DNA from 3 places in the Psychrobacillus mangrovi genome. Region 3 is predicted to be linked to each of the others. Evidence: riboswitches for the same ligand, from Rfam matches in the RefSeq annotation. Region 3 holds a riboswitch; each other region holds the start of a gene.
What was found. A riboswitch is a leader RNA that binds a small molecule or an ion and turns the genes downstream of it on or off. The one in region 3 is predicted to bind S-adenosylmethionine.

Region 1: it holds a riboswitch for S-adenosylmethionine, as region 3 does, so the genes downstream of both, WAX74_RS01405 (MetQ/NlpA family ABC transporter substrate-binding protein) here and WAX74_RS13095 (methionine ABC transporter ATP-binding protein) in region 3, are expected to answer to the same signal.
Region 2: it holds a riboswitch for S-adenosylmethionine, as region 3 does, so the genes downstream of both, metK (methionine adenosyltransferase) here and WAX74_RS13095 (methionine ABC transporter ATP-binding protein) in region 3, are expected to answer to the same signal.

The regions. Positions count from the first base shown of each region.
Region 1 is NZ_JBAWSY010000001.1:272,622-282,922, forward strand. It holds gene WAX74_RS01390 (carbon-nitrogen family hydrolase) at 1-436, opposite strand, end outside; gene WAX74_RS01395 (pyridoxal phosphate-dependent aminotransferase) at 522-1,685, shown strand; gene WAX74_RS01400 (PPC domain-containing DNA-binding protein) at 1,726-2,226, opposite strand; SAM riboswitch class I at 2,377-2,488, shown strand; gene WAX74_RS01405 (MetQ/NlpA family ABC transporter substrate-binding protein) at 2,583-3,410, shown strand; gene WAX74_RS01410 (methionine ABC transporter ATP-binding protein) at 3,470-4,489, shown strand; gene WAX74_RS01415 (methionine ABC transporter permease) at 4,486-5,157, shown strand; gene WAX74_RS01420 (enoyl-CoA hydratase/isomerase family protein) at 5,172-5,948, shown strand; gene WAX74_RS01425 (alpha-hydroxy-acid oxidizing protein) at 5,961-7,103, shown strand; gene WAX74_RS01430 (CaiB/BaiF CoA transferase family protein) at 7,133-8,326, shown strand; gene WAX74_RS01435 (hypothetical protein) at 8,369-8,602, opposite strand; gene WAX74_RS01440 (SLOG family protein) at 8,862-9,428, shown strand; gene WAX74_RS01445 (branched-chain amino acid aminotransferase) at 9,425-10,015, shown strand; gene WAX74_RS01450 (spore coat protein) at 10,295-10,301, shown strand, end outside.
Region 2 is NZ_JBAWSY010000003.1:12,643-22,943, reverse strand. It holds gene WAX74_RS06080 (NAD-dependent malic enzyme) at 1-884, opposite strand, end outside; gene WAX74_RS06075 (alpha/beta hydrolase) at 1,309-2,100, opposite strand; gene WAX74_RS06070 (gamma carbonic anhydrase) at 2,214-2,726, shown strand; gene metK (methionine adenosyltransferase) at 3,724-4,920, opposite strand; SAM riboswitch class I at 5,122-5,235, opposite strand; gene pckA (phosphoenolpyruvate carboxykinase (ATP)) at 5,432-7,018, shown strand; gene WAX74_RS06055 (hypothetical protein) at 7,078-7,527, opposite strand; gene WAX74_RS06050 (alpha/beta hydrolase family protein) at 7,531-8,319, opposite strand; gene WAX74_RS06045 (NUDIX domain-containing protein) at 8,288-8,770, opposite strand; gene WAX74_RS06040 (CPBP family intramembrane glutamic endopeptidase) at 8,799-9,443, opposite strand; gene WAX74_RS06035 (hypothetical protein) at 9,534-9,704, opposite strand; gene WAX74_RS06030 (transposase) at 9,697-10,029, opposite strand; gene WAX74_RS06025 (YjfB family protein) at 10,103-10,282, opposite strand.
Region 3 is NZ_JBAWSY010000009.1:111,793-122,093, forward strand. It holds gene WAX74_RS13075 (arsenate reductase family protein) at 114-476, shown strand; gene gcvH (glycine cleavage system protein GcvH) at 547-927, shown strand; gene WAX74_RS13085 (toprim domain-containing protein) at 1,007-1,357, shown strand; gene WAX74_RS13090 (thioredoxin family protein) at 1,362-1,688, shown strand; SAM riboswitch class I at 1,726-1,832, shown strand; gene WAX74_RS13095 (methionine ABC transporter ATP-binding protein) at 1,937-2,962, shown strand; gene WAX74_RS13100 (methionine ABC transporter permease) at 2,955-3,623, shown strand; gene WAX74_RS13105 (MetQ/NlpA family ABC transporter substrate-binding protein) at 3,688-4,494, shown strand; gene WAX74_RS13110 (nuclease-related domain-containing protein) at 5,340-6,278, shown strand; gene WAX74_RS13115 (hypothetical protein) at 6,389-6,562, shown strand; gene sufC (Fe-S cluster assembly ATPase SufC) at 6,860-7,639, shown strand; gene sufD (Fe-S cluster assembly protein SufD) at 7,658-8,965, shown strand; gene WAX74_RS13130 (cysteine desulfurase) at 8,965-10,194, shown strand; gene sufU (Fe-S cluster assembly sulfur transfer protein SufU) at 10,184-10,301, shown strand, end outside.

The DNA.
Region 1 (10,301 bases), on a different contig from region 3:
CGTAACAAATAATTCCCCCCATTTCTATTCCATCTAATGTAAATAAGTTTTTTTCATTACCTTCTTCAAAATAATGATGTTCATCCATTAATTTGATTAAGTGTACTTTGTTATATTCGGAAATAATCTCTCCTGAAGAATTGGAAACATACATTGTGTTGTAAAATTTATCTCCTTTTTTAGTTGAAACAGACCCTCCAACAATATGAATATTTAATTCTTTGGATAATCGAGAAAATAATTTTTTCGTATTTTCTCCTTCTAAATCTGCAATTTCTTCTAGTCTTGTCAAATCGTAACCAGTATTCCACATCTCTGGTAGCACAACAATCCTAGCCCCTAAGGATGCAGCTTCTCTCACTTTTTCCTCTACCTTCAGAAAATTTTCTTTTGGCGCACCAAACACAATATCTAATTGAACACATGCAATTTTCATTTCGCCACCACCTATAGACATAATACTTAAAAGATTATAAGATTTGTCTAATCTATGCAACTAATTAGAAAAAGAGGTATCGCACATGGAATTTTCAAATCGATTAAAAAGTTTACCCACTCAATTTTTTGCAACACTAGTTCAAAAAGTAGCACTCGCGGTGTCAGAAGGAAGAGATGTTATAAATTTAGGACAAGGAAATCCAGATCAACCTACTCCTGAACATATTGTAAAAGCTCTACAAGATGCTGCAACAAATCCAATAGCACACAAATATTCTCCTTTTCGAGGAATAAATGAATTAAAGCAAGCTGCTGCAGATTTTTATTTACGAGAATACAAGGTAGAAATAAATCCAAATACCGAAGTGGCTATTATGTTTGGAACAAAGATAGGTCTAGTTGAGTTACCATTAGCTATGATGAATGAAAATGAACTTCTGCTCTTACCAGATCCAGGTTATCCAGATTATTTATCGGGTGTCGGATTAGCAAGTGTCCGTTTTGAAACAATGCCCCTGCTAGAAGAAAATAGTTTTCTTCCTGATTACAGTAAATTAACAGAAAATCAAAAACAAGACGCTAAGTTAATGTATTTGAATTATCCTAACAACCCTACTGGAGCTACTGCAACGAAAGAATTTTTTGAAGAAACTGTTAAGCTTGCGAAAGAATCAGATATAGCAATAGTGCACGATTTTGCTTATGGAGGAATTGGCTTTGACGGCAAAAAACCAATTAGCTTTTTAGAAGTAGAAGGTGCAAAAGATGTTGGTATAGAAATGTATACTCTATCTAAAACTTATAATATGGCCGGATGGCGTGTTGGTTTCGCAGTTGGGAATCCTAAAATGATTGAAGCAATCAATATTATTCAGGACCATTTATTTGTCAGCCTGTTCCCTGCAATACAAACTGCTGCTGCTGCAGCACTCAACGAGAGCCAGGAATGTGTAGATGATCTTGTTTCTTTGTATGAAGGAAGAAGAAATGCATTAGTAGAAGCTTGCTCAAGAATAGGATGGAATATCAAAGCACCAGAAGGCTCCTTTTTTGCATGGTTGCCAGTTGCAATAGGTTATACAAGTCAAGAATTTGCAGACTTACTTTTAGAAAAAGCAGATGTCGCTGTAGCTGCTGGGAATGGTTTCGGATCCTTTGGTGAAGGCTATGTTCGTGTCGGCTTATTAGTGGATGAAGTTCGATTGGTAGAAGCCATTAATCGTATTGAAAAGCTCAATCTATTTTAAAATAAAACCCGATTTACTTTTGTAAATCGGATTTTATTTTTTATATTCTATTTGGAGATGTTTTATTGGAATCCACTGGGTAAAACTGGTTAGTCCCTGTTTCCTCATCAAACTTACGATGAAACCCCATTCCAGTAACTTCAGCTAAAACTACATCTACTGTAATGTCAGGGTTTTCTCCTTTCATAAAATGACCTCCAAAAACGTTGCCATGTTGATCACACATAGACCCGTGAAAATGAGTTTCGTAGTCCCCATCTCTTTTACACACCACACCTGTTCCCTGTAAAAATTCTATTGGTCCCTCGTTTACTATAAGGTTATTATATCCAACTCCAATTTTAGAAGTTTCATTCGGAACAAGATAGACAAAACCACTTCTTTGAAAACTTCCAAAACAACTAATGATAGTTGCATATTCAATGCAATTTTCTTTGCATAATTCCTCTATTCCTTCAAGTAAATCTGTTCCATAAACAAGTCTTGCTCCAACAATTTTTCCAAACTGACCGGTAGCATAATTTGCACTTACTAAAGACATAAAATTCATCATCCCTGCATATTTATTTATTGATAATAACTTTAAACTAACCAGACTGAAAATTTCAACTAGAAAAAATTTGTTGACTTTAATAAGTTGATGTAGTAAATTAACTTTTATGGAATAGCTGAAAAATTAAATAGCTTTTATCTCTTATCAAGAGTAGCTGAGGGACTGGCCCGTTGAAGCTCGGCAACCATCTACATTATTTTATGTAGAAAGGTGCTAAATCCTGCAAAACAATTGTTTTGGCAGATAAGAGAGGACAATAGTATTTTCGTGTGCCTCTCTTTCTGTGAAAGAGAGGCTTTTTATATTTATTCAACGAAAGTTATAAATTATAGGAGGAAAATGAAATGAAAAAATTTGGTTTACTTTTATCAACTGTACTTTTATCTGGAGCGCTAGCAGCATGTGGGGATAGCTCAACTGATGGAGATAAAACAGAAGCATTAAATGAAAAAAAATTAGTTGTAGGGGTTACAGCAGGACCACATGAACAAATCGTTGAAGTTGCAAAAGAAGTAGCTGCAAAAGACGGACTAGAAATTGAACTAAAAGTTTTCTCTGATTACATACTTCCAAACACAGCACTATCTGAAAAAGACCTAGATGCTAATAGTTATCAGCATGAGCCTTTCTTAAATACTTTTAACGAAGACCATGGAACAGATTTAGTACCTGTTGGGAAAACAATTCTAAATCCAATGGGAGTTTACTCAGACAAATTTGACTCAATAGATGATCTTCCAGACGGAGCAACTTTTGGGTTACCTAACGATCCAACTAACGGCGCTCGCGCACTATACATTTTAGAAGAACACGGCCTAATCAAAATAAAAGAGGATAAAAGAGAAACTGCTTCCATCTATGATCTAGAAGAAAACCCAAAAAATTTAAAATTCATTGAGCTAGAAGCAGCACAAATTCCTAAACAGTTAAGCGAAGTTGATGCGGCAGCAATTAACACTAACTTTGCTTTAGATGCTGGTATTAATCCAAAAGAAGATTCTATTTTACTAGAGTCATCTAATTCACCATATGTAAACTACATTGTTGTACGCGCTGAGAATAAAGACGACCCAACGATTCAAAAGTTTGTTAAAGCTTATCAATCAGAAGAAGTTAAAAAATTCATCGAAGAAGAATTTCAAGGTTCTGTATTACCTAGCTGGGAAGAGTAGATGATATTCGGAAACGTTACCGACCTCGGTAACGTTTTCTTTAGAAAGGAAGGCAAACAATGATTGTTTTAGAAAATATATCAAAAGAATTTAAAAGTAAGAATGGCATTGTAAAAGCAGTAAATAATGTCAATATACATGTGAAAAAAGGCGAAATCCATGGAGTAATTGGATATAGCGGTGCTGGAAAGAGTACACTCATTCGTTGCGTTAATCTTCTAGAAAAACCTACTGAAGGTAAAGTTTTTATAAACGGAAAGGAAGCAACCTCCCTCCCCCTTCCAAAACTAAGAGAAGTTCGGAACAAAATAGGAATGATCTTCCAAGGTTTCAACTTGTTAAAAACAGCGACAGTTTACGATAATATAGCTATCCCTCTGAAACTTCTTGGGTATGATCAAACAGAAGTAAAAACAAGGGTAAATAAATACTTAGAAATTGTAGGCCTGACGGATAAACATAATAACTATCCAAATCAATTATCAGGTGGTCAAAAACAAAGGGTTGCTATAGCACGTGCTCTTGCACAAGAACCAGAAGTGTTATTAAGTGACGAAGCGACAAGTGCGCTTGATCCTGAAACAACTGATTCTATCTTGGAACTCTTATTAAAAATTAATAGAGAATTAGGGATAACAATTTTATTAATCACGCATGAAATGAATGTTATTCAAAAAATTTGCGATTATGTATATGTAATGGAAAATGGAGAAGTAGTTGAACAGAATTCAGCTATTAATCTATTCACTAAACCAAGTCACACAACCACTAAAAAGTTTTTAAATACAATTAGTCAGCGAAATTTACCTCCTACTTTAATCTCACAATTAAATGTTAGTGGAGCTGTTACACGTTTAACATTTGTTGGAGAAAGTACAGGTAAGCCTCTAATCGCAGAAGTTAGCCAAAAATTCAATGTTCAGCCAAATATTTTAACTGCTAATATTATTGAGTTAAAAAATGGGATCGTTGGTAACATTGTCATTCATTTGATTGGTGTTCAAGATCAAGTAAATGCAGCAATAAAATTTTTGGAAGATCACGGCGTTGGCACTGAAGATTTGGAGGGACAATCATGAGCAGATCCGAACAGTTTATAGAGCAATGGTTACCGATTATCGGAAAATCAGTGATTGAAACATTCCAAATGGTTGGCATTTCATTGTTTTTCTCTGTTTTAATCGGAATTCCTTTAGGAATTTTAATCGTATTAACTAGACCAGGTCAGGCATTACAAAATAAAATTTTATATCAAATTAGTAATTTAATTATTAACATAGTACGTTCAGTACCTTTCATCATTTTACTATTTTTCATACTTCCTTTTACGAAAATAATTGTTGGTACTACAATCGGTGTTAAAGGAGTTATAGTTCCATTAGTTATCTATACTGCTCCATATATTGCACGCTTAATGGAATCTGCCTTACTTGAAGTAGAGAATGGTGTAATTGAGGCCTATACAGCGATGGGAATTAAAACAAGATCGATTATTTGGCATGTACTGTTAAGAGAAGCCCGCCCTTCTATCATTTTAGGATTAACTATATCAACAGTTAGTTTAATAGGCGCAACTGCCATGGCTGGTATGGTTGGAGCTGGAGGACTTGGAGATTTAGCCTACCGTTTCGGACATTTACGTTATGAAGTTGATGTCATGTACGCTACTGTCTTTATTTTAATTATCCTCGTACAAAGTATCCAATCAATCGGTAATAGATTAGCAGCTAGATTGAAGAAAGATTAATCGGAGGTTTTCATATGACTAACTATTTGTATGTTGAGCGCAACGGTTCTATCGCTACCCTCATTTTTAATCGTGCAGAGAAGAAAAATTCTTTTTCTCTTGCTATGTTTCAAGAGCTAGGTAATATCTTAGATGAGCTCGAAGATGATTCTAAAATAAAATTATTAATTTTAAAAGGTGTGGACGAAAGAGCATTTTCATCCGGTGCAGATATTACGGAGTTCCTTGAAAATCGTTTTTCTGCACAAAAAGCTAAAGATTATAATGATGCTACTTTGGAATCTATTGAAAAACTATATCGTTTTCCTAAACCAACAATTGCTCTTATTAAAACATTGGCAATTGGTGGTGGATTAGAGTTAGCTAATTCTTGTGATTTTAGGTTTGCTACTTCTGGCAGTAAGCTAGGAATCACTGCTTCTAACATCGGTATTATATACAACTTAACTAGCACCAAGCGGTTAGTAAATCTAATTGGCCCATCAAAAGCAAAAGAACTACTTTATACTGCTAATTTAATCTCTGCTGAAGAAGGAAGAGAAATAGGTTTAATTGATTATGTATATCCAATGGATGAGATTGAAGAGAAATGTCATGAGTTTGCCGAACAAATTATCCGTAAATCTTCTGTAGCAAATAATGGTATCAAGCAAGTAATTCAATCGATTATAGACGGTGAGAATGAAGAAACGAAAGAAATAGAACAACTAATTTTAGATTCATTCAGTTCGGAAGATTATAAAGAAGGAATTCAAGCATTTTTAGAAAAAAGAAAACCCAATTTTTCTTAAGAGGTGAGCTATATGTCAACTATTAAAAACAATGATTTGTTATTAGATAATATCGGTTCTAATGAAAAATATCCTATCAATTTTAGCGAATTAGAACAAGCTGCAAAGGAAAAACTAGAGGCAGGTCCTTTTGGATATATCCGCTCCTCTGCAGGTGGTGAAGAAACTTATCGTAAAAATAGCAATTCATTTGAAAAATATTCGATTGTACCAAGATTTCTTACAGATGTTTCTGCATTAAATACAGAAGTTACTATACTTGGTCGTACATACCCTCACCCCCTTTTTATAGCTCCTGTAGGTGTAAATAAGATTGCACATGAGGATGGGGAAATTGCTGTAGCTAAAGCAGCGGCAAAATTTAATTATCCTTACATTCAAAGTACCGTGTCAAGTTATTCGATCGAAGAAATCGCAGAAGCGACAGAAGGCAGTTCGAAATGGTTTCAATTGTATTGGTCACAAAACAAAGAAATTTCTTTTAGTATGATTCAAAGAGCTGAAGCAGCAGGATACGAAGCAATTGTTTTAACTGTAGATACAGTTATGCTTGGTTGGCGTGAGGAAGATGTAAGAAATCAGTTTTCTCCTCTTAAACGCGGTTTTGGTCAAGGTAATTATGCCTCTGATCCTGTTTTTATGGCTGCTCTACCGGATCAGTCGAAGGATGCCATTATAGATAGTATGATAGAAAACATCTATCATCCTACATTAAATTGGAACAACATCGAGGAATTAAGAGAGTATACTTCATTGCCAATATTACTGAAAGGTATTCTTCATCCAGAAGATGCGAAGCTAGCAATTGAAAAAGGTTTGGATGGCATTATCGTTTCTAACCATGGTGGGCGTCAGTTAGATGGTGTAATTGCTAGTATCGATGCCCTTCCTGAAATAGTTGAGATTGTAAACGGTAAAATTCCAGTACTTTTTGACAGTGGTGTAAGACGTGGTTCAGATGCAGTAAAGGCTCTAGCACTTGGAGCAACCGCAGTATGCATTGGACGACCTTTTATATGGGGATTGGCTAGTGGCGGTCAAGCTGGTGTTGAAAGGGTTCTTGAAAATTTTCTTCAAGAAACAAATGTTTCGATTTCATTGAGTGGAGCACGAAATTTAGAGGAGCTTCGTAAGTTAAAAATTGTACGAAGCTAATAGCAGTTTTAAAAGGTGGTAAGTTACAAATGGAACAATCTTTAAAAGGAATGAAAGTGGTTGATTTATCACAAGTTCTTGCTGGCCCCTATTGTACAATGGTGCTAGGAGATATGGGTGCTGATGTTGTAAAAGTGGAAAAATTCCCTAAAGGGGATGATACACGAACAATGGGTCCCTATATTAACGATGAAAGCTATATGTATATGATGGTCAATCGAAATAAACGTGGGATATGTCTTAATTTAAAAACAGAAGAAGGTCTACAGATTTTATATAAACTAATAAAAGATGCAGATGTCTTCATTGAGAACTATCGACCAGGTGTTACGAAGAAGCTTGGAATTGATTATGATACTTTAAAATCGATCAATCCAGGCATGATTTATTGTTCTATATCAGGTTATGGCCAAACTGGACCTTACAAGAATAAGGGTGGCTTTGATATCATGGCGCAAGGTCTCTCTGGATTAATCGATATGACAGGAGAACGTACAGGAAAGCCTGTTAAAGTAGGAATTGCTATCCATGATATTGCTGCAGCTCAAACAGCAATTCAGTCTATTTTAGCTGCATATATTCATCGATTGAAGTCAGGAAATGGTCAGTATATTGACGTTTCATTAGTAGATTCTGGACTTGCTTGGACTGTTTGGGAAGCTGCTGCATACTTCGGAAAAGGTGAAGTTCCAAGTAGAAATGGTACTGCACACCGGGTTTCTGCACCCTACCAAGGGTACAAAACGAAAGATGGATTTATATTAATTGGCGCAGCCAATCAAAAACTTTGGGAAAAGTTTTGTTTAAATGTAGTAAATAAACCAGAATGGATAAAGGATGAACGATTCTTAACGAATAGTATTCGTTCACTTCATGTCGATGAATTAGAAATTGAAATTGAAAATATTTTAAAAGAAAATGATTCAACTTATTGGTTGAATTTGTTAGATGTACATGGTATCCCTTCTGGACCAATTTATTCATATGATCAAACTCTTTCGGATGAGCATATTCTTTCAAGGGACATGATTTTGGACTATGAGCATCCAGTTGCTGGTGCTATGAAGACTCTTGGATTCCCAGCAAAATTCTCAGAAACACCTGGTCAATTCAAGAGCCCTGCTCCCCTATTGGGCCAGCATAATAGCGAAGTGTTGAATCAGCTAGGATTTTCAGCAGATGAAATTAGTGACCTTTTAAATAAACAAGTAATTAATAAATAGGACCGAGTTTACACTCGGCCCTTTCTTTTTACATATTAGCCATTAATCTTTTAGCAATGGCTGCTTTGGACTACCTTCTTTTACAAATAGCTGAATCCCGCTTGCTGGATTAGTGCCTTTCCAAATATATTTTATATCTTTATAGTCCCCTACATTATTCAATTTGAATAATACATTTCTGTATCCACGTTCCTCAAACTTTCTTGCTTGATCAAAAACGCGATTATCTAAACTTGGAATAGGAAGCATTGTTGTCACATATGAACCTGTTGCCATTTCTATCGCTATTGCATACGCAAGAATATGGGTATCTCCACGAACAAGTAATTAACCATTTAATTCCCTTTCAATCTCATTAGTTGTTGGTAAAGATAAGATTCAACATTACTGACAAACTCAACATTCTGCTGTGAATTTGGATTAACTATAACCATCCTTTCTATACAATCACATTAGTGTATGAGCTGATTATTTATATAGGGACAATTAAGTGGTATGATAAAATGTATATGTAAAACAAAGTAGGTCGAAAAGAATGACAAAACGTTTAGTAGTAACCGGTTATAAAGCACATGAATTAGGTATTTTTAATGACTCACATCCAGGAATACCTATTATAAAGAGAGCGATATACAATCAACTACTTGTACGAATGGATGAAGGGTTGGAATGGGTAATTTTAAGCGGTCAGCAAGGGGTTGAAACTTGGACTGCCGAATTAATATTAGAGATGAAGGTCGAATATCCACATTTAAAATTAGCCATTATAACCCCTTTTCTGGAACAAGAAAAAAATTGGAACGAGCAAAAACAAGAAAAGTATAGAAATTTGCTTTTTCAAGCGGATTATAATACAAGTATTACTAAAAGACCTTACGAGGCTCCTTGGCAATTCATCGAAAAAAATAAATTCCTACTTAGAAATTCGGACGGAATTCTTATTGTGTACGACGAAGAAAACGAAGGCTCACCCAAATATTTTAAAAAACTTGCACAACAATATGCTGAAAAAGAAGACTACTCTTTATTTATGGTCGATGCATATGACCTTCAAATGATTGCAGAAGAAATTGCAGAAGAAGAAAGGAATAATTATTTATGATATCCGAAAAATTAAACAAAAAAATCAAAGAAGCAAATGGTGAAGTAATCAATTTATTGATGGAAGAAAAAGAGTTTGCAGAAAGAAAGCAATTAATTTCTGCAGACCAAAAAGTAATAATAACAGAAAAAAATGAACAGTATACAAATGCAATAATTGAACGATTGGATAAAGAAACAGATGAATCCGTTTCTAAAGGAACTATAGAATTTTTAAGAGCTCCACTATCTCATTTCAAAGAAAAGCAAAACGAATATGTTTATATAGAATCAGAAAGCTTTGATGTTATTAATATAGATGCTATTGCATTAGAATTCGACGAAGTATTCGAAGTATACACAGCAATGTTTGGATTAGCATTACAAAAGAAATTTGGTGCTTCAATACGGGACTACTTAGATCAACATTTTGATTCCCAAAAGATGAACTATAGCTTAATGTTTTCGGGTGAAGATGGTTTATGGGAAGTAAACTTACCACTAAATTATATAGCCGGTTTTAAAGAAGATTTTACGATTGAACAAACTTATCAATTTTTATATTCCTTTATTTTCTCATTAGTAGAATGGGTAGAAAATAATAAATAAAACATAACAATCATGAATCCATAAATTCATGATTGTTTTTTTAATTTGTATCAATTTTTGTGTTTATTGCAATTTTTGTGTTTATTGTGTTTTTCATGTTTTTCATGTTTTTCATGTTTTTCACGTTTGCTTTGGTGCCTGGCACTCGTAATGAATTTGTAATATACGGTTCTCTATTTTTTATATTTCTCCTCATATGTTTTCTATGCATATGAACGGATAATGTGGTCAAACTAATGAAGATGTTTCATCACATTTTTTACAAGGAGGAATTATTGAATGACTC
Region 2 (10,301 bases), on a different contig from region 3:
TCTTCTTGACGATCCAATCCATACACTTCTTCTACTCCATAAGCCATCAACATACGGCAAATAGCTAGTCCAGCTGCACCAAGTCCAATTTGACCGACTACAGCAGTCTTTGGATCAACTCCAGTTGCTTTACACGCAGATAATATCGCAGCAAGAGCAACAACAGCCGTCCCATGCTGATCATCATGCATTACTGGAATAGGAAGTTCCGCTTTTAGACGCTCTTCAATTTCAAAGCAATGAGGAGATCCAATGTCCTCAAGTAGTATTGCACCAAAACCTTGATGAATATGTTTTACAGTTTCGACAATTTCATCGGGATCGCTTGTATTTAACAATATAGGTATTCCGCTTAAACCAACAAATTGATCTAATAGAACTGCTTTCCCTTCCATAACAGGCATACCGGCAACTGAACCAATATTACCTAAACCTAAAATAGCTGTACCATCAGTTACGATTGCTACTGAACTCCCGATGGATGTAAAATAATTTGCTTTCTCCGGATTATGTACAATTTCCATACAAACACTTGCAACACCTGGTGTATAAATTCTTTGTAAATCTCCTAATGAGCGCACATCAAGTTGGCTCTTCATTGCGATTTTTCCACCTTCATGAGCTTTCAGTACATCATCTGTAACTGCATGAATCTTAACACCATTCCCGATGGCTTCAATATTAGAAATAATTTCTTGTAATTGCTCTTCAGATTTATAGGTGATTGAAATATCGCGAACTGTTGTTAAAGCACCACTTTTTAACGTCGTAATATCACCAATATCCCCTTCCGCCATTCCTATTGCTGTTGCTACTTTCGCAAAATTTCCGGGTTTAGAAGGTGTCTCAACTATAAAATTTCGAATAATATGTTGGTTTTGCATGTATATTCTCCTAACTTTAGCTCTTTCAATCATAAATTATAACATAAAAAAGATTAATAAATGTAGATTCATTTATTAATGTTCTTCATAACAACTCTAATAGACACTATAATGCAAACCATACGGACGAGCGCTTTCCGCACCCTAGAAATGAGCCAACGCAGGGTGCGTCGTTCGTTTCACTCACTCCCATACCCTTACGCGGAGTCTCATTCTTCACGCTCATGCGGCGTGTAAGGCGCACATCCTGATAACACCTGCGGTTAAAGTTTCGTATTCATTACATCACAGTATGATGTATATAATCATGTTTTTGAAACTTTGTACTTATTACTAATAGATTCGTAACATAGGATAACGCCAGGATCTTTAACAAAGTCAAAATCTAATAAAATTATATAAAAATCTGACTTTATATAAATTATCAAACAATATAACCAATAGACCTTAAAACATTATTAATAAAGGCATGAGAATACTCAAATATCTCTTCCCTTTCCGGCTCCTGAAATAAGTCATGAAAACAATTTTTCCACGATTTATATTGATACTCAGTGAGGTCTTGCTTTTTAAGCCACGCTGCAGCGGATGTGGTATCAGCAATCTTATCGCGTTCAGCTGTCATTAATAATACGGGAACATTTGGTATTGATTCGGTTGATTGCAAGATACTTTTCATAAGTAATTGTAGTTCTATGTACCAAGCATTTGAAACGATTGTATGATATGTCGGGTCGTTTAAAAATTGTTGATAAATATCGTAATTTCTCGTTAATTCCTTTAGCTGTATATCATGGTTAATCTTTTGTTGTAAAGGTAACTTTGCTAGTGCATTCGTCCATTTAGAAGGTTGTTTTTTTAGATGTATCCAAGGAGAGGTTAAAATGACACCAGCATATTCTATTTGTAATTTATGCAACACTTTAATAAGTAGGGTTGCTCCAAGTCCATGCCCTAGTATAAATATAGGTAGGTTATAAGAAACTGCTACTTGTAAAGCAGAAGTTATATAATCTTTATAATGATCAAATGATTCATTATGTATTTGTTTTCCTCTTGTCTGTTCACCATGTCCTGGTAAGTCCCCCATCACAATATGACAGTTAGAACTTCTAAATTTTTCTATTAACCAAGCATATCTTCTATGATGTTCATATGCACTATGAACAATGACAACTACTGCTTTAGGTTTTTCTTCTGCTTCCCATTTCCACATGAACATCACCTCTTGTTTTTATTTATACAGAATGTGTACTTCTATATGTTTGATTATTTTTTTTCATTTGATAACATTAATTATATTCTATTTATATAAGGAGCGTGAGCATATTGATTTATCCATTTAAAGGCAAAAATCCATCAATTGATGAATCTGCATTCATCGCTGATTATGTCACAATTACAGGTGATGTGACAATCGGACAAGAGTCTACAATTTGGTTTAATACGGTAATCAGAGGTGACGTTGCTCCTACGATTATTGGACGAAGAGTGAGTATCCAAGATTTATGTTGTTTACACCAAAGCCCCAATACCCCTCTAGTTATCGAAGATGAAGTAACTATTGGACACCAAGTAACTTTACATAGCTGTACGATTCGAAAAGGTGCATTGGTTGGAATGGGCTCAATAATACTAGACGGAGCGGAAATTGGTGAAGGTGCATTTATTGGTGCTGGAAGTTTAGTTACCCAAGGTAAGAAAATCCCACCAAACACACTTGCTATGGGCAGTCCCGCACGAGTTGTTCGCGAGCTAACAGATGAAGACAAAAAAGACGTCCAACGTATCATTCGTGAATACGTTGAAAAAGGGCAATATTATAAATCCCTACAAAAATAAGCTTAATTTTTTAACTTCTTTGTGATTAGCAAAGATTTGAAAGGTGACACTCAATTATCTGCATTTGCGCTGGCCGCACGTTCGCATGAGCTAGCGCATTTCGCTGTCTCATATGGCACGTCATGCTGCTCGCAAGTGGCGAATGCAGGTGTCTTCTCTTGATAATTATAAATGACGTTCTATTAAATGTTCGACAATAAATAATATCGAAATGCAGATTCTGTATTCACTCTTTTTATTGGTACTGTATCATTGGATGTTTTAGGATGTACGCTTTATAGTCACAAGAGCGCGAAGAATGATACCCCGTAAAGGACGTAGGAGCGATGTAGGAGCTACTTATCCTGCGAAGGCTCATGCGTAGCGTGCGGCAAGCGCACATCCGTTAGTAGCTACTATATGCGTATCTAAATGTTTGGAATAGCGGATCCTGTATCATTTTATTTTTAAAATGTTCTACATCGGAATTTCTAGGATGTGCGCCTTACAAGCCGCAAGAGCGCGAAGAATGAGACCACGTAAAGGATGTGGGAGCGACGTAGGAGCGACTCATCCTGCGGAGGCTCATGCGTAGCGTGCGGCAAGCGCACATCCGAGTAACTGATCTATATCCGTGCTGTTATTTAGTTCACGGTGATAATCAAGGATTTGAAAGGTGACACTCATCTATCTGCATTCGCGCTGGCCGCACGTCCGCATGAGCCGCTGTATGCGCTAGCGCATTTCGCTGTCTCATACGGCACGTCATGCGGCTCGCAAGGCGCGAATGCAAGTGTCGCTCTTAAAATTAAGTAAAGTAGATTCTATTTATTTTTTTGACAATCATAAGTCTAGAATAGAGAATCTAGCGTTAATTTCTTTATTAAATTAATACTGTAAAAAAGGATGTTTCCAGGATGTGCGCCTTCTAATAATTCATTAAAAACTCACTATTATAAATTCAAACACAAAGAAGAGGCTTTCCTATATAAAAGGAAGCCTCTTCTTCATTTATTTCTTATAAACCAGCTTTTTGTTTTAATAAGTCTGCTTTATCTGTTCTTTCCCATGGTGCGTCAATATCAGTACGACCAAAATGTCCATAAGCAGCAGTTTGCTTGTAAATTGGACGACGAAGATCTAGCATTTTAATAATACCTGCTGGACGAAGGTCAAACAATTCACGAATATGTGAAACTAATTTTGCCTCTTCGATTTTTCCAGTACCAAAAGTATCTATTGCGATTGATACAGGCTGTGCAACACCAATTGCATAAGCAAGCTGTACTTCACAACGATCAGCAAGTCCTGCAGCAACTATGTTTTTTGCAACATAACGAGCAGCATACGCAGCCGAACGGTCAACTTTTGTTGGATCCTTACCAGAGAATGCACCGCCACCATGACGAGCATATCCACCGTAAGTATCTACAATAATTTTACGACCTGTTAAACCTGCATCACCTTGTGGACCACCAATTACGAATCGACCAGTAGGGTTAATGAAATATTTTGTATTTTCATCAATTAAATTAGCAGGAACAATTGGATTGATTACTAATTCTTTTAGATCTTTTTGAATTTGTTCTAACGTTACTTCCGGATGATGCTGAGTTGAAATAACAATTGTATCAATATGAACAGGATTGTTATTTTCATCATACTCCACAGTTACTTGTGTTTTGCCGTCTGGACGTAAATAGTTTAATGTTTCGTCTTTACGAACGTCTGCTAAACGACGAGCCAACTGATGAGCTAAACTAATTGGAAGTGGCATAAGTTCAGGTGTTTCATTACATGCATAACCAAACATTAAACCTTGGTCTCCTGCTCCAATAGCTTCAATATCAGAATCTGTCATAGATCCTTCGCGCGCTTCTAAAGCTTGATCCACCCCTTGTGCAATATCAGCCGATTGCTCATCTATAGCAGTTAAAACTGCAGATGTTTCTGAGTCAAAACCGTATTTTGCACGAGTATAACCAATTTCTTTAATAGTAGAACGAACTACTTTTGGAATATCTACATAAGTAGATGTTGTAATTTCCCCTGCAACTAATACTAATCCAGTAGTCACTGTTGTTTCACAAGCAACACGTGCGTTTGGATCTTCTGTAAGAATTGCATCTAGAATTGCATCTGAAATTTGATCACAAATTTTATCTGGATGCCCTTCTGTAACTGATTCAGATGTAAATAATCTGCGTTGTGTCATAGAATATTCCTCCTATATCCTGCGAGATTTCTCTCAAGAATTGATACGGTACTCATTCCCATGTCAAGCCATTTCAAATAGATTAAACTTGAAGCCGTTTCGGACTTGGCACACAAGGATAAAGGGCGATGTTATAAAAAAAACCTCTCACTCACGTATGTTTACATGAGGAAAGGCTATTAATATCATAAGCACCTTTCACTCTTATCAATCAAGGAATCTCACCTTGTCTCAGGTTGGGCACCTTTGCAATAGAAAAATTACAGGTTGCCGGGTTTCATAGGGCCTGACCCCTCCACCAGCTCGGGATAAGAGTATCCGTTCAATTTATCATCATACGTATTTTGTCACTTCATGTCAACATTTATTTGTTGACAATTTATTCACAAACAAAAAATAATCAGTTGATTAGTGTAGACTATTTAGTCAAATGTGTTATACTATTTCACATATGAATGATATATCCCTTTACTATTATAGGGAAAACAATAAAAAGGATGGTATATACTATATGAATTCAATCGATACTGTGAGTGAACTGAACGAATTGTTAACTGGAGAGAATGTAAACATTCAATTATCAGTACCGCAACTTGTGGAAAAAGCAACATCAAGAGGCGAGGCTGTTTTAACATCTACAGGAGCAGTGAAAGCAGAAACAGGTAAATATACAGGTCGTTCTCCACAAGATAAGTATATTGTTGATGAACCTATTTCAAGAGACAAAATCGATTGGGGTCCTGTGAACCAACCAATTTCTTCTGAAATTTTCGAATCATTATATAAAAAAGTAACAAAATACCTTGCAGAACAAGAAGAACTATTTGTATTTAAAGGATTCGCTGGTGCTGATAAAGAGTCACGTTTAGGTATTCAAGTAGTAAATGAGTATGCATGGCACAACCTTTTTGCACATCAATTATTCATTCGCCCTTCAGAAGAAGAACTTGTAAACCACAAAGCAGATTTTACTATTGTAAGTGCGCCAAACTTTAAGGCAGATCCTTCTATAGACGGAACAAATTCCGAAACATTTATTATCGTCTCAATGGAAAAACGCATTGTATTAATCGGCGGTACTGAATATGCTGGTGAAATGAAAAAATCTATATTCTCTATTATGAACTATTTACTGCCAGAAGCAAATATTTTACCTATGCACTGTTCTGCAAACGTTGGTGAAGATGGTGATGTAGCATTATTCTTTGGTCTTTCAGGAACAGGAAAAACAACACTTTCTGCTGACGCTGGACGTAAGTTGATTGGTGATGATGAACACGGTTGGTCAGACAATGGAGTATTTAACATTGAAGGTGGATGCTACGCTAAATGTATCGACCTAACTCGTGAAAATGAGCCTCAAATTTTTGACGCGATTACATTTGGAACGGTTTTAGAAAACGTTGTAGTAGATTCTGAAACACGTATCGCTAATTATGCTGATAATTCTTTAACTGAGAATACACGTGCTGCATACCCAATTCAATATATCGATAATATTGTAGATCCTTCTGTAGCGGGTCACCCAAATACAATTATTTTCTTAACTGCTGATGCTTTTGGCGTATTGCCTCCAATCAGTAAATTAACGAAAGAACAAGCAATGTACCACTTCTTAAGTGGATTCACTTCTAAACTTGCAGGAACTGAGCGTGGAATTACTTCTCCACAACCAGCATTCTCTACTTGCTTCGGTTCTCCATTCCTTCCATTGCATGCAACAGTTTATGCAGAAATGCTAGGGAAGAAAATCGATGAGCACGGTGCACAAGTATTTTTAGTTAACACCGGTTGGACTGGTGGAGAATACGGGGTTGGAAGCCGTATGAAGCTTTCATATACTCGTACAATGGTACGTGCTGCAATTGAAGGTGAACTAAATGAAGTAGAAACAGAAACTGATGCGGTATTTGGATTAGCAATTCCAACACAAGTAGAAGGTGTCCCTTCTGAAGTATTAGTACCACGTAATGCTTGGGAAGATAAAGCTGCTTATGATCAAAAAGCTAGTGAGCTAGCTCAAGCTTTCTGTGAAAACTTTAAAAAGTTCGGAACAGTATCAGAAGATATTACGCTAAAAGGCGGACCTTTAGCTTAATACTTGTTGAATTAATTAAGTAAAGAGGATGTCCCATTCATTTGGAGACATCCTCTTTTTTAGTCAGCATAGTCGTCATAATAATGTGTTATTACGGAGGGAGAAAAGATGGATACAAAGTTATTTGCCACTTCTTCGTTCACTTTATACAATATAATTTCGGAACCGTAATGACCTATTTCTAATCGTTCATCTCCATCCACATGAAAGAACATCTTGAACCATTTCAAACCACCTTTAAGATCGATTGAACTATTTCTAAAGAATAGGCGGTTTTCCTCATTTAAATTGATTGTTAACACTTTTATCAATCCTTCGTCCATAACAGAAACAGCCCTTGGACTTAACTCTTCAATGACATCCAGCTCTTCCTTCCAACAATGGATAACTACTTCATGAAACTCATTTGTATACTTGTCCCAAAGATCTATCCAAAAGCTTGTATTCATTGCAAATGAAGACTTTTCATTCGTACTGATTGTTTCTCCGGTTATAACAATATTACCCATCTATTAAACCCCTTTCTGCGTTTTCATCCATACACACGCATCTTTCACCACTTGTCGATTTACTTTACTTGGAAAGAAATGTGTGAAGTCTTCGTAATACCATTTTTCTACAACTTTATTATTCCCTATTAATGCTTCTTCTAAAACCTTTGCATGCTCAAATGAAACATTCAAATCCTTCATACCATGAATGATAAGTGTTGCTGCTCCTATATCTTGAATATGGGTAAGAGCATTACGATTGTCGTAGGCTTCTACGTTATTCGTCGGTGTACCTCCAATAACTCGTTTCATCATTCTTCTCATATCTGTTCGTTCATCATAAGTTAAAAATATATCTGAAACACCAGCCCACGTTACGATGGAAGTAATATCATTTCGCAATATTGCAATCCAAAGAGCCATAATACCGCCACGTGAAAAGGCAAATAAGTGAATACGATTAGTATGACAATATTGCTTTAATATATCTACCGCATAAACTGCATCCCATCTATCTTCACCAGCAAATTCATCTCGCCCTTCCCCTCCGCGGTTTCCACGATAATATGGCGCAAATACGATAAAACCTTCCGAGGCAATTTGTGCAATTCGGGCTGGTCTTACCATGCCAATACTTTGCATACCACCCCTGCAATATAGGATGCCATCATAAGAGCCCCTTTTTTTAGGCTCCGCTAGCATTCCTTTTACTCTGTATCCGCATGACCAATATGTTATTTCAGTTAGCATAATACGCGGATTTGGTGATGGATAACTTCTAATACTCTCGATTGTTCCATTTTCCTTCAAGCGCAATCACCTTTTCTAATATAGCTTTCATTCCAGCATCTCTCATATGAAAACTTAAATTATTATTATGTAATAAATCATCCGTGCTTAACCAAAGTGCACCGTCTGTTTCAAAGTTTGTGCTCTCAACTTCAATATGCCCGACCTCTGCAATAAACACAGCTTTACAAAATGGTTTCTCCTCATATACAAGATATTCTGCAAACCACTCAACATTTTTTATCTCAACGTTTGTCTCTTCTATTGTTTCTCTTAAAGCTGCTTCTATTACGGATTCTTTCCCTTCCACTTTCCCTCCTGGAAACTCTATACCCCTTTTTGGATGCAATGTTAATAGCCAATTATTTTGATGTTTGGCGATTACTAATACATGCCTTGCCTCAATAGAAAAAGTATCTTTTTCAAAAGACAATTCTACTCGATTTCCATTTAAATCCAGAAATGAAATCATTTAAACAAATCCTCACTATTTTTATACTTCATGCAACAATAGTCCAGTATACGAGCATAATTCCTATATCTGCTAAACAATGACTTATGATCGAGGCTGTTAAAGCATTTAATTTATATCGAAATATCCCCCACATGATTCCTGCTAAAAAAACAGGCAGTATCGCTAACACATTAAAAGGAAAAGTAAAAATCTCGATAACGATAATTAGATGATATAAACTGTAGAACAAAGATGTAATAAGGATAGACATTACAGTGCCTAACCCATTCAATAATCGAGTATAAATAAATTCTCTCCAATAAAATTCTTCTAAAAAAGGATTGATGAGAATTAATACGAGCACAAATAAAATAACCTTTGTTCCTGAAAAATCCCATTCTTCTAATAAAATCTTCAAATGTGTAATATCGATAACTGGAAAATAAGATACAAAACCATAGATGGAAAACAAACATACTAAACCGCTAATAATACCAACAACAATAGATTTTTTGGACAAAGGTAGCATTATACGATATCTACTCTCTTTATCCCAAAACCTGATTACCAAAGGAATAAATAATAACCACCCGTAAAAAAGTAAAAAAGTGATTAAGACATTATTTAATACAACAAGCCCAAGAAAAATCATAATCGTTGGAGCAATTAATAATAAAATATGTTTTAACATAGGTCCTCCTAATACTTGTATGTACCCTTATTTAACCATGTTAGCATAAATATGAAAAAAAGACTTAGCATTGCTAAGTCTTTTCACTTCCTATTCCGATTGTTGGTCAAGTTTATAATGTTCATTTCCTTCTTCTCTATTTTGAGCAATATTTTGTTTCGATTTAAGCTGAGGGGATTGGTTCAATAAGGAACTTACATTTCGATAGTTCGTATTATTTTCATTACCTTTGCGTTTGATATAACCATTTTTGCTACTCAACGAATACTCTCCTACTTTCATTAAAATATGGAAGTGACTCTATTAGTGTTCTTGATTCTTCATTGCTAAATTCATGAATCAGCGCATATAATTTCTTCATTCTATTATCATACTCATCGTTTTCTTTATCTAAATGATATAATCTTATTGGAATATGTGCTCTCCAAAAGTTACTTCTTTCTACATCACTTAATTGATCAAAAAGCTTCTGAAATACAGGGATTATTTCACGATCCGCTACTATTTCATATTCCCAAGGAGATTCATCCGGATATATAAAAACTCTCCGTTGTGAAACTGAAACATACACTTTCTTTAAATCCATTTGCACACATCCTTTTTGTTAAGTATGTCTCCAAATTAAAAAAACATGCACCACCTGGGTACATGTTTTTTTATTAAACTTGAATATCTACAACAGACCCTTTATAAGGATGTGGAGCAGAAGTTTGAGGCATGTTTTCTAATAGTTCTACAGCAGCTACTGTTTCCATGTTCATTGCATTTTTTAATACGCTCATTTGAACGGTCTGTTGTAGCTCGATTAACTTCGAAGACATAATGGAATTAATATCCATATTCATTCCTCCTTTATAC
Region 3 (10,301 bases):
CCATTCTCTTAAAGATGGTTTGTTTAGTTGGAAAACACCTTTTCTTTCGTCACACAAGAACATTGCTTTTGTGCAATAGTATTGTATATGATAAGAAGAAAAAGGTGATTTTAATGACGATTCAATTTTTTGGTTATCCTAAATGTAGTACATGCAGAAAGGCAAGTAAGTGGTTGAAAGATCATCAAGTAGAATTTATGGATAATCATATAGTGGAAAACCCACCTTCAAAAGAAATGATAAAAGAAATGTTAGAAAAGACAAATATTGATTTAAAAAAGTTCTTTAACACTAGCGGCACTAAATATCGGGAACTGCAATTGAAGGACAAGCTACCAAATATGACTGAGGAAGAACAAATTGAAACGCTTGTGTCAGATGGAATGCTTATTAAGCGACCTCTTGTATATGATGGAGAACATTTGACACTAGGTTTTAAAGAAGAAGAGTTTGAACATATTTGGAAAAGCGTATAAAGTTGCTTGTTTTTACAATAGAAATATGTGAATATTATAGAGGAATATATATTTTTGAGAGGGGTATAACATGAGCACACCTAAAGAATTAAAATACTCAGAAGAGCATGAATGGGTAAAAACAGAAGACGGTAAAGTACGCATTGGTATTACACATTTTGCACAATCAGAACTTGGTGATATCGTATTTGTCGAGCTTCCACAAGTAGGAGACGATATAAAAGCTGGAGATCCTTTCGGAAGTGTTGAATCAGTTAAAACTGTTTCTGAACTTTATGCTCCTATCAGCGGTAAAGTAGTAGAAGTAAACGCTGAATTAGAGGATAGCCCTGAATATGTAAACGAATCTCCGTATGAAAATGCATGGATGATTGTAGTTGAACCTTCTGATGTAGCGGAAGTGGATGCACTATTATCTGCAGAACAATATGAAGAGTTAATTCAAGAATAATTTGATAAGGGAAGGCGCCGGTTATTTACTGGCGCTTTTTCATATACTACGTATATATGATGTGCTGGGAGCGAAGCTAATGGCTAAGGTATTTAGTGAAAAAGTAATTCTTGTGGAAGGTAGATCAGATAAACTGAGACTTTTAACTATTCTTGAAGAAGCAGCTGAAATTGTTTGTACGAATGGTACTATTTCTAATGTAAAATTAGAAGAAATTTTAAGTCCTTTAGAAGAATTGCCCATTTATGCTTTTTTAGACTCCGATAAATCAGGAGAACAAATACGATCGATTGTAAGAAAAGTATATCCAGAAGCTATCCATCTATATACGAATCCTGTATATGGTGAAGTTGCAAATACCCCTCTTGATGTTTTGGCTTCTATCTTGCAACGTGCTAAGATTAAAGTGAAAAAAGAATTTTTAGCATAGGATGATGTTTGTGAATGAATGGTCGCGAGAGGAATGGGAGCAGGCTAAAAATGCTCCTAGTCTTTCTCTTTTATATATTTACACCCCAATGTGTGGTACATGCCTGGTAGCCTCTAAAATGATGCAGGTTATTAAGGAAATTGTAGAGTTTCCAGTTGGACAAGCAAATATTAATTACATAAAAGAATTAGCTGTGGATTATGAAATTGAAAGTGTCCCATGTCTTTTAATTGCAAAACATGGAATAGTTTATAAAAAGATATATGCTTTTCAATCTATCCCTTATCTCTTAGATGTTATAAAAAGTGTTGACGACACCGAATTATCATGATAAAATTCGATTTACTGATAACAATTGAATAGTGTCGCTCTTATTAAGAGAGGTGGAGGGAAGTGCCCGATGAAACCCAGCAACCGTCATGTAAATGAAATGGTGCCAAATCACACAAAGCGTAATTGCTTTGGAAAATGAGAGAATGGATGACTGTTATTTTGAATGATAACATACACCCCTTCTGCTCTTTTGCAGAAGGGTTTTTTTTATAGTATTGTACTGTCTATACAGGAGGGAAGATTTACGTGATTAGCTTGAAAGATATTTCGAAAAAGTTCAGTACGAAGCAAGGTACCATTGTTGCTGTTGATAATGTAAATCTTACAATTAAGCAGGGTGAGATCTTTGGAATTATTGGATATAGTGGTGCCGGAAAAAGTACGTTAATTAGATTGTTAAATGGATTGGAAAAGCCAACCTCCGGACAAATTGTTGTTAATGATAAAGAAATTACATCAATTACCGAAGATAAGCTTCGACAAGTAAGACAAAAAGTAAGTATGATATTTCAACATTTTAATCTTTTATGGTCAAGAACAGTTGCAGAAAACATAGCTTTTCCATTGGAAATCGCAGGAGTGCCAAAAGAACAAAGAGCTACTCGTGTAAAAGAGTTGATAGAGCTAGTTGGTTTAGAAGGAAGAGGGGATTATTATCCTTCTCAGCTATCTGGAGGTCAAAAGCAACGAGTAGGAATTGCTCGAGCACTAGCAAATCGTCCAGAAGTACTGCTTTGTGATGAAGCTACATCTGCACTTGACCCAGAAACAACGGATTCGATATTAGATTTATTAATTAGTATTAATGAAAGATTAGGCTTAACCATTGTATTAATAACTCATGAAATGCAAGTCATTCAAAAGATTTGTAACCGAGTAGCAGTTATGGAGAATGGTCAAGTGGTAGAGGAAGGGGACGTACTTGAAGTTTTCCAAAACCCCAAACAGCCTATTACAAAGAGATTTGTTTCGCAAGTGTCCGAAAATGCGCAGGCTCAGCAAACGATACAAAATTTAAGAGAACTTTATCCAAATGGCAAACTGATTAAGCTTGTTTTTGTAGGTGACCAAACAGAACAGCCGATTCTTTCAAGACTAATTAAACAATTCGATTTGGAAGTAAATATAGTCCAAGGAAATGTTTCGCATACGAAAAGTGGAGCATATGGAACATTGATTCTCCAAATTGACGGTGATGCATTGGCAATTGATAAAGCAATTCTTTTTATTAATGAACAAAAAGTGCACACAGAGGTGATCAACAATGATTAATACTTTATTTCCAAATGTTGATTGGCCAAAAATGTGGGAAGCGACAATGGAAACTCTTTATATGACTGCAGTTTCTACCTTATTAACATTTGTATTTGGTCTAGCACTAGGATTACTCTTGTTTTTAACAAGTCCGCACCAAGCATGGGCCAACAAACTAGCAAATTGGTTAACGGGAGCATTTGTAAATATATTTCGTTCCATACCATTTATTATTTTAATCATATTGCTAATACCATTAACAAAGTTTCTTTTAGGCACAATTCGCGGCCCTAATGCAGCATTTCCCGCTCTTGTAATTGGAGCAGCTCCATTTTACGCTCGGATGGTTTTGATTGGATTAAGAGAAATTGACAAAGGTGTACTAGAAGCAGCTAAATCAATGGGTGCTAAAACTTCTACTATTATATGGAAGGTTTTATTGCCTGAATCGATGCCAGCATTAGTCTCTGGACTAACAGTTACATGTATATCGCTAGTTGGATATACGGCAATGGCGGGTATTATTGGGGCAGGCGGCTTGGGTACGTTAGCTTTCTTAGATGGGTTTCAACGAAGTAGAGAAGATGTAACGCTTGTTGCAACCATATTAATACTCATTGTTGTATTTATTATTCAATGGATTGGCGATACGATTACAACAAAAATAGACAAAAGATAATTGGTGTTCACGAGTTTACTCGATCACATATAAAATTGGGGAATTAGAGAAGGAGAGAATTTAAATGAAAAAGTTTTTAGCAGGAGCATTATTGTCTGTTAGTGCATTAACTCTAGCAGCTTGCGGTGGAGAAGAAGAAAGCGGCAAATTAGTAGTAGGAGCATCTAACGTTCCTCATGCTGAGATTTTAGAACAAGCTAAACCATTATTAGAAGAACAAGGTATTGAACTTACAATTGAAACTTACCAAGACTATGTTTTACCAAACCAAGATTTAGATTCAGGAGACTTGGATGCTAACTTCTTCCAACACATCCCTTATTTCGAGGGACAAAAAGAAGAATTTGGATATGATTTTGTAAATGCAGGTGGAATTCACATCGAGCCAATAGGTTTATATTCTAAAAAGTATGGATCTATTGAAGAATTACCAGAAGGTGCAACAATTCTAATGAGTAACTCTGTTGCTGACCATGGTCGTGTACTAGCTATGTTAGAGGCTCAAGGTTTAATTAAATTAGCTGAAGGTATTGATAAAACAACAGCTGAAGTAACTGATATTGTAGAGAATCCAAAAAATATTGAATTTGACGCTAACTATGAAGCTGCATTATTAGTGCAACTATATGAAAATGAAGAAGGCGATGCAGTACTAATCAATTCAAACTATGCATTAGACGCTGGGCTTAACCCAATGGAAGATTCTATTGCTATTGAAGACTCTGAATCTCCATATGTAAACATCATTGCAGTTAAAGCTGGCGATGAAGATAAAAAAGAAATCAAAGCTCTAGTAGACGTTTTACACTCTAAAGAAATTCAAGATTTCATCGTTGAAGAGTGGGGCGGATCTGTAGTTCCAGTTAAATAATTTAGAACGTAGCAGGCACTATAAGTGTCTGCTTTTTTTGTGTATGGATACGAGCGATTGTGATTCCTTGGGGCGGATAAAGTTTAACTAGGGTCGGATTGCGAAGCATTAGGAGCGTATACCAACTAGCTAGGAGCGATTGTGATTCCTTGGGGCGGATAAAGTTTATTAGGGTCGGATGGCGAAGCATTGGGAGCGAATACCAACTTGTAAGGATGGATTGTAATTCGTTGGAGCCGATAAATTTTAACTAGGGTCGGATGGCGAAGCATTTGGAGCGAATACCAACTTGTTAGGATGGATTGTGATTCGTTGGAGCGGATAAAGTTTAACTAGGGTCGGATGGCGAAGCATTAGGAGCGGATACCAACTAGCTAGGAGCGATTGTGATTCTTTGGGGCGGATAAAGTTTATTAGGGGCGGATTGCGAAGCATTGGGAGCGAATACCAACTTGTTAGGATGGATTGTAATTCGTTGGAGCGGATAAAGTTTATTAGGGGCGGATTGCGAAGCATTGGGAGCGAATACCAACTTGTTAGGATGGATTGTAATTCGTTGGAGCGGATAAAGTTTATTAGGGGCGGATTGCAAACAATTAAGAGCGTATACCAACTACTTAGGTGCGATTGTGATTCCTTTGAGCGGATAAAGTTTATTAGGGTCGGATGGCAAAGAATTAGGAGCGTAAACCAACTAGCTAGGAGCGATTGTGATGCGATTGAACGGATTAAGTTTAATTAGGAACACAAACCTATTTTTAATGAGTGAAAACCAATGTAATTTGAAATAGATTCATAGATATTTTTAACTATTCATGTTATTCTGATTATGAGGTGATGAATAGTTGATTATAAAATCTTATGCTAAATCAATACATATCGAAGCAATGGAACAGCTTTTAAAACGACTCTCATTTGAACATCCATTATACCCAAAGATAGTAAAAGATATTGGTGCCATTAGAGCTGGTGATTTTGGAGAAGAGATTGTTTTTCGAGAGCTAGAAAAAATGCAATTACCGTATAAATACTATGTATTTCATAAGGTGTTCCTCTTTGCTGAAAATGGTTTTGAAATGGATATTCTAATAATCACTCCTTATGGAGCAATTATTCTAGAAGTTAAAAATATCATAGGAGAATTAGTGTTTACTGAGAATCCATCCCAGCTACTACAACAAAAAGAAACTGAATTGAATAAATACCCTTGTCCAGCCGGGCAACTGAATGAATACAAGTATCAATTATCCCAATTTCTGCTAGAGTATAATATCTCCATTCCCATTTATGGTGCCGTTGTTTTTGCCTCTCGAAATAGCATTGTTAAAGTATCAACAGACAAAGCTACCATTCTTAATAGAAATGAAGTCCGACCTTATCTTCGTAGACTACAAAATCTTAATCCCACTCTCACCATAGAGGATATTGAAAAATTAAAAGATATTCTCCTTATAAAAAATACCTCGAATACTTACTCTCCATTGATTAATCAATTTTCTATTAAAGCAGAAGACCTTAAAAAAGGTGTGGAATGTCTTAATTGTGGACTAATAGGTATGCAAAAAAGAAAACGAACATGGTATTGCGCAGCGTGCGGAAAAAGTGATCATACTGCTCACATGAAAGCTATTTCCACATACTTTTTGTTATGTAATGATTTTATTACGAATAAAGAATGTAGGGAATTTCTCCTTCTTAATAATAGACATGAGGCCAAGAGAATTCTATCAAACACTAGCTTAACTAGAGTTGGAAATAATAAATTAACACGATATACTAAATAGTAGATAAGTTTTCTGAAGAAAAAAATGTTTGACGGTGTGTTAACATGGGTATGTAAGTATAGTAAGATTTAAAAAATCGAGAGGAATGATTCATTATCAATTTAGAAGAGTTGCCCTACACAGAACAAATGGACCACGCGTTTAGAGGAGTTCACGGTTTCGGATATACCGAATTACGAAATAGTCAGGATTTAAGACTGAAGGTTGAACAACGTAGACAGCGAGATCATGAGAAAAGTGTCCAACTAGTCGCGAAAATTGATGCTCAATCTTTTCGAGGTTAAATAAAAGATGATAAAAAATCCATGGAGAAACTATTCTCCATGGATTTTTTAAGTTAAACACTATATTCATAGTGAAATCCATTCTCATTTGGGATAGCTTATTGAAAATTATCAGGGAATATTGCATTACTTAAAAGAAAGAGATAATACAGAAAAATACAAGAAAAACAATAGATTTATAATCAAAATGAGAAAGTGTTTCAAAAGATTTGCATGGCAATAGACTTTGGGTTAAGATTAGAATGATAATAAATTAGAATGGTAATCCATTCGAAGTTACTTAATGGAGGTTATTACATGTCAACTTTAGTGATTAAGGATTTACACGTTGCTATAGACGGTAAAGAGATATTAAAGGGTGTTAATTTAACAATTAATACAAACGAAATTCACGCAGTTATGGGTCCAAACGGAACTGGTAAATCTACTTTAGCATCTGCTATTATGGGTCACCCTAAATATGAAGTGACTTCAGGTTCAATTGAATTGGACGGGGAAAATGTTTTAGAAATGGAAGTAGATGAACGCGCTCAAGCTGGTTTGTTTTTAGCTATGCAATATCCAAGTGAAATTACTGGTGTAACAAACGCAGACTTCTTACGTTCAGCTATTAATTCACGCCGAGAAGAAGGCGATGAAATTTCTTTAATGAAGTTCATCCGTGAATTGGACAGCAAAATGGAATTTTTAGAAATGGATTTAGACATGGCTCAACGTTATTTAAATGAAGGATTCTCAGGTGGAGAGAAAAAACGTAATGAGATTCTTCAATTAATGATGTTAAAACCAAAATTCGCTATCTTAGATGAGATTGACTCAGGTTTAGATATCGATGCACTAAAAGTTGTTTCAAAAGGAATTAACGAAATGCGTGGAGAAGGTTTCGGAAGTCTAGTGATCACTCACTACCAACGTCTTCTTAACTACATTACTCCTGACCATGTACACGTTATGATGCAAGGTCGCGTAGTGAAATCTGGTGGTCCTGAGCTTGCACAAAAACTAGAAGCACAAGGATATGACTGGATTAAAGAAGAGTTAGGAATTGAAGACGAGACAGTTGGACAAGAAGCATAAGAAAGGGGACGAATCAGCATGACGGTTGAAACAAAATTGGCATTAACCGAGCAGGATATCCGCTCCTTTTCAGAAAGTAAACAAGAACCAAGCTGGTTGACAGACCTTCGTCTACAAGCACTTGGTGAGCTTGAATCACTTCCAATGCCAAAGCCAGATAAAACAAAAATCGATAATTGGAATTTCATTGAATTTCCTACACATACTGTAGAGAGCAGTGTTTTTACTTCTTTAGAAGAATTACCAGAAGAAGTAAAAGCACTTGTAAATGCAGAAGAACAAAAAAATATTTATATTCAACATAATAATACCCCTGCATTTGTTTCTTTATCGGAAGAACTAAAAGCAAAAGGTGTTATTTTAACAGATATTTTTACAGCAATCCGTGAAAATAGTGACCTAGTTCAAAAATATTTTATGACAGATGGCGTAAAAGTAAATGAGCATAAACTAACAGCTTTACATGCAGCACTTTTAAATGGTGGGGTATTTGTATACGTACCGAAAAATGTTGTAGTAGAAGAGCCAATCCAAGTAATTTATTTACACGACGACAATACAGCTTCACTTTTCAATCACACTTTACTAGTTGCAGATGAAAACAGTGTAGTTACGTATGTGGAAAACTATTTATCAACTGTTGAAGAAACAAACGGCTTAGCTAATATTGTTTCTGAAGTTATTGCGAAAGATAATGCAAAAGTAACTTTTGGAACTGTAGATGTACTTGCAGAAGGATTTACTACTTATGTAAACCGCCGCGGAGTAACAAACCGTGATGCAGTGCTTGAATGGGCACTTGGCATGATGAACGATAGCGATACGATTTCTGAAAATGTAACTCATTTAGTTGGGGACAATTCACAAGGTCGTGTTAAAATGGTTGTTGTAGGTCGAGGGAAACAAAAACAAAACTTTACAACAAAAGTTATTCATTGGGGAAAACATACAGATGGTCATATCCTGAAACACGGTGTAATGAAAGACGAGGCATCATCTATTTTTAATGGAATTGGGAAAATTGAATTTGGGGCTACAAAATCAAATGCAGTACAAGAATCCCGTGTACTTATGTTAAGTGAAAAAGCACGTGGAGATGCTAACCCGATTTTACTGATTGATGAAGATGATGTAACAGCAGGTCACGCAGCTTCTGTTGGCCGAGTAGACCCACTTCAGTTGTACTATTTAATGAGCCGTGGTATTTCAAAACACGAAGCAGAGCGTCTAGTTATCCATGGATTCCTTGCTCCAGTAGTAAATGAATTACCTATCGAAGGCGTAAAGAAACAGCTGACGGAGGTTATTGAAAGGAAAGTTCGCTAATGCTCAGCAAAGAGATTCGAAGCTATTTTCCAATATTAAATCAAGAAATCAATGGTCATCCACTTGTCTATTTAGATAGTGGTGCTACTTCTCAAAAGCCGGTTCAAGTAATCGATGCAATTAAAAAGTATTATGAATTTGAAAACTCTAATGTTCACCGAGGTGTTCATACATTAGGAAATCGTGCGACAGAAAGTTACGAAGGTGCACGAGAAAAGGTTCGAAAATTCATTAATGCTAAATCGACAAAAGAAATAATATTTACTCGTGGTACAACAACATCTATCAATACAGTTGCAAGAAGCTATGGCTTAGCAAATGTAAAAGAAGGCGATGAAATTGTTATCACGCATATGGAACACCATTCTAATATCATTCCGTGGCAACAACTTGCGAAAGATACAGGTGCAATATTAAAATATATCGATTTAGAAGCAGATGGAACATTATCATTAGAAAAAGTTCGTGCTACTATCACAGATAAAACGAAAATTGTATCCATTGTATACGTTTCAAACGTATTAGGTACAATGAATCCAATTAAAGAAATTACAGAAATTGCGCATGAGCATGGTGCTATAATGGTAGTGGACGGAGCTCAGGCTGCCCCACACTTAAAGCTAGATGTTCAAAATTTGGATTGTGATTTTCTTGCTTTTTCAGGTCACAAAATGTGTGGTCCAACTGGTATTGGCGTACTTTATGGTAAACAAGAATTGCTTGAAAACATGGAGCCAATCGAGTTTGGTGGAGAAATGATTGACTTTGTAGGCTTATACGAGTCTACTTGGAAAGAGCTTCCTTGGAAATTTGAAGGAGGAACACCAATCATTGCTGGTGCAATAGGTTTAGCTGCTGCGATTGATTTCCTTGAAGAAATCGGGCTAGATGAGATTGAAAAACACGAGCATGAGCTTGCTGCTTACGCCATGGATAAAATGCTAACAATAGAAGGCTTGACTATTTATGGACCAAGTGATCCGTCTAAGCGAGCTGGAATTGTAACATTCAACTTAGATGATGTGCATCCACATGATGTTGCAACCGTACTTGATATGAGCGGTATTGCTGTTCGTGCAGGTCATCATTGTGCACAACCGTTGATGAAATGGTTACAATGTACGGCTACTGCAAGAGCAAGTTTTTATCTTTATAACACAGAAGAGGATATTGACCGTTTAGTTGCTGGATTGCGCACTGCAAAGGAGTATTTTAACGATGTCTTCTAATAATTTAGATCAATTATATCGTCGAGTAATAATGGACCATTATAAAAATCCTCGTAACAAAGGAAGTATCGAGGAAGGTGCTCTAACAATTGACATGAATAACCCAA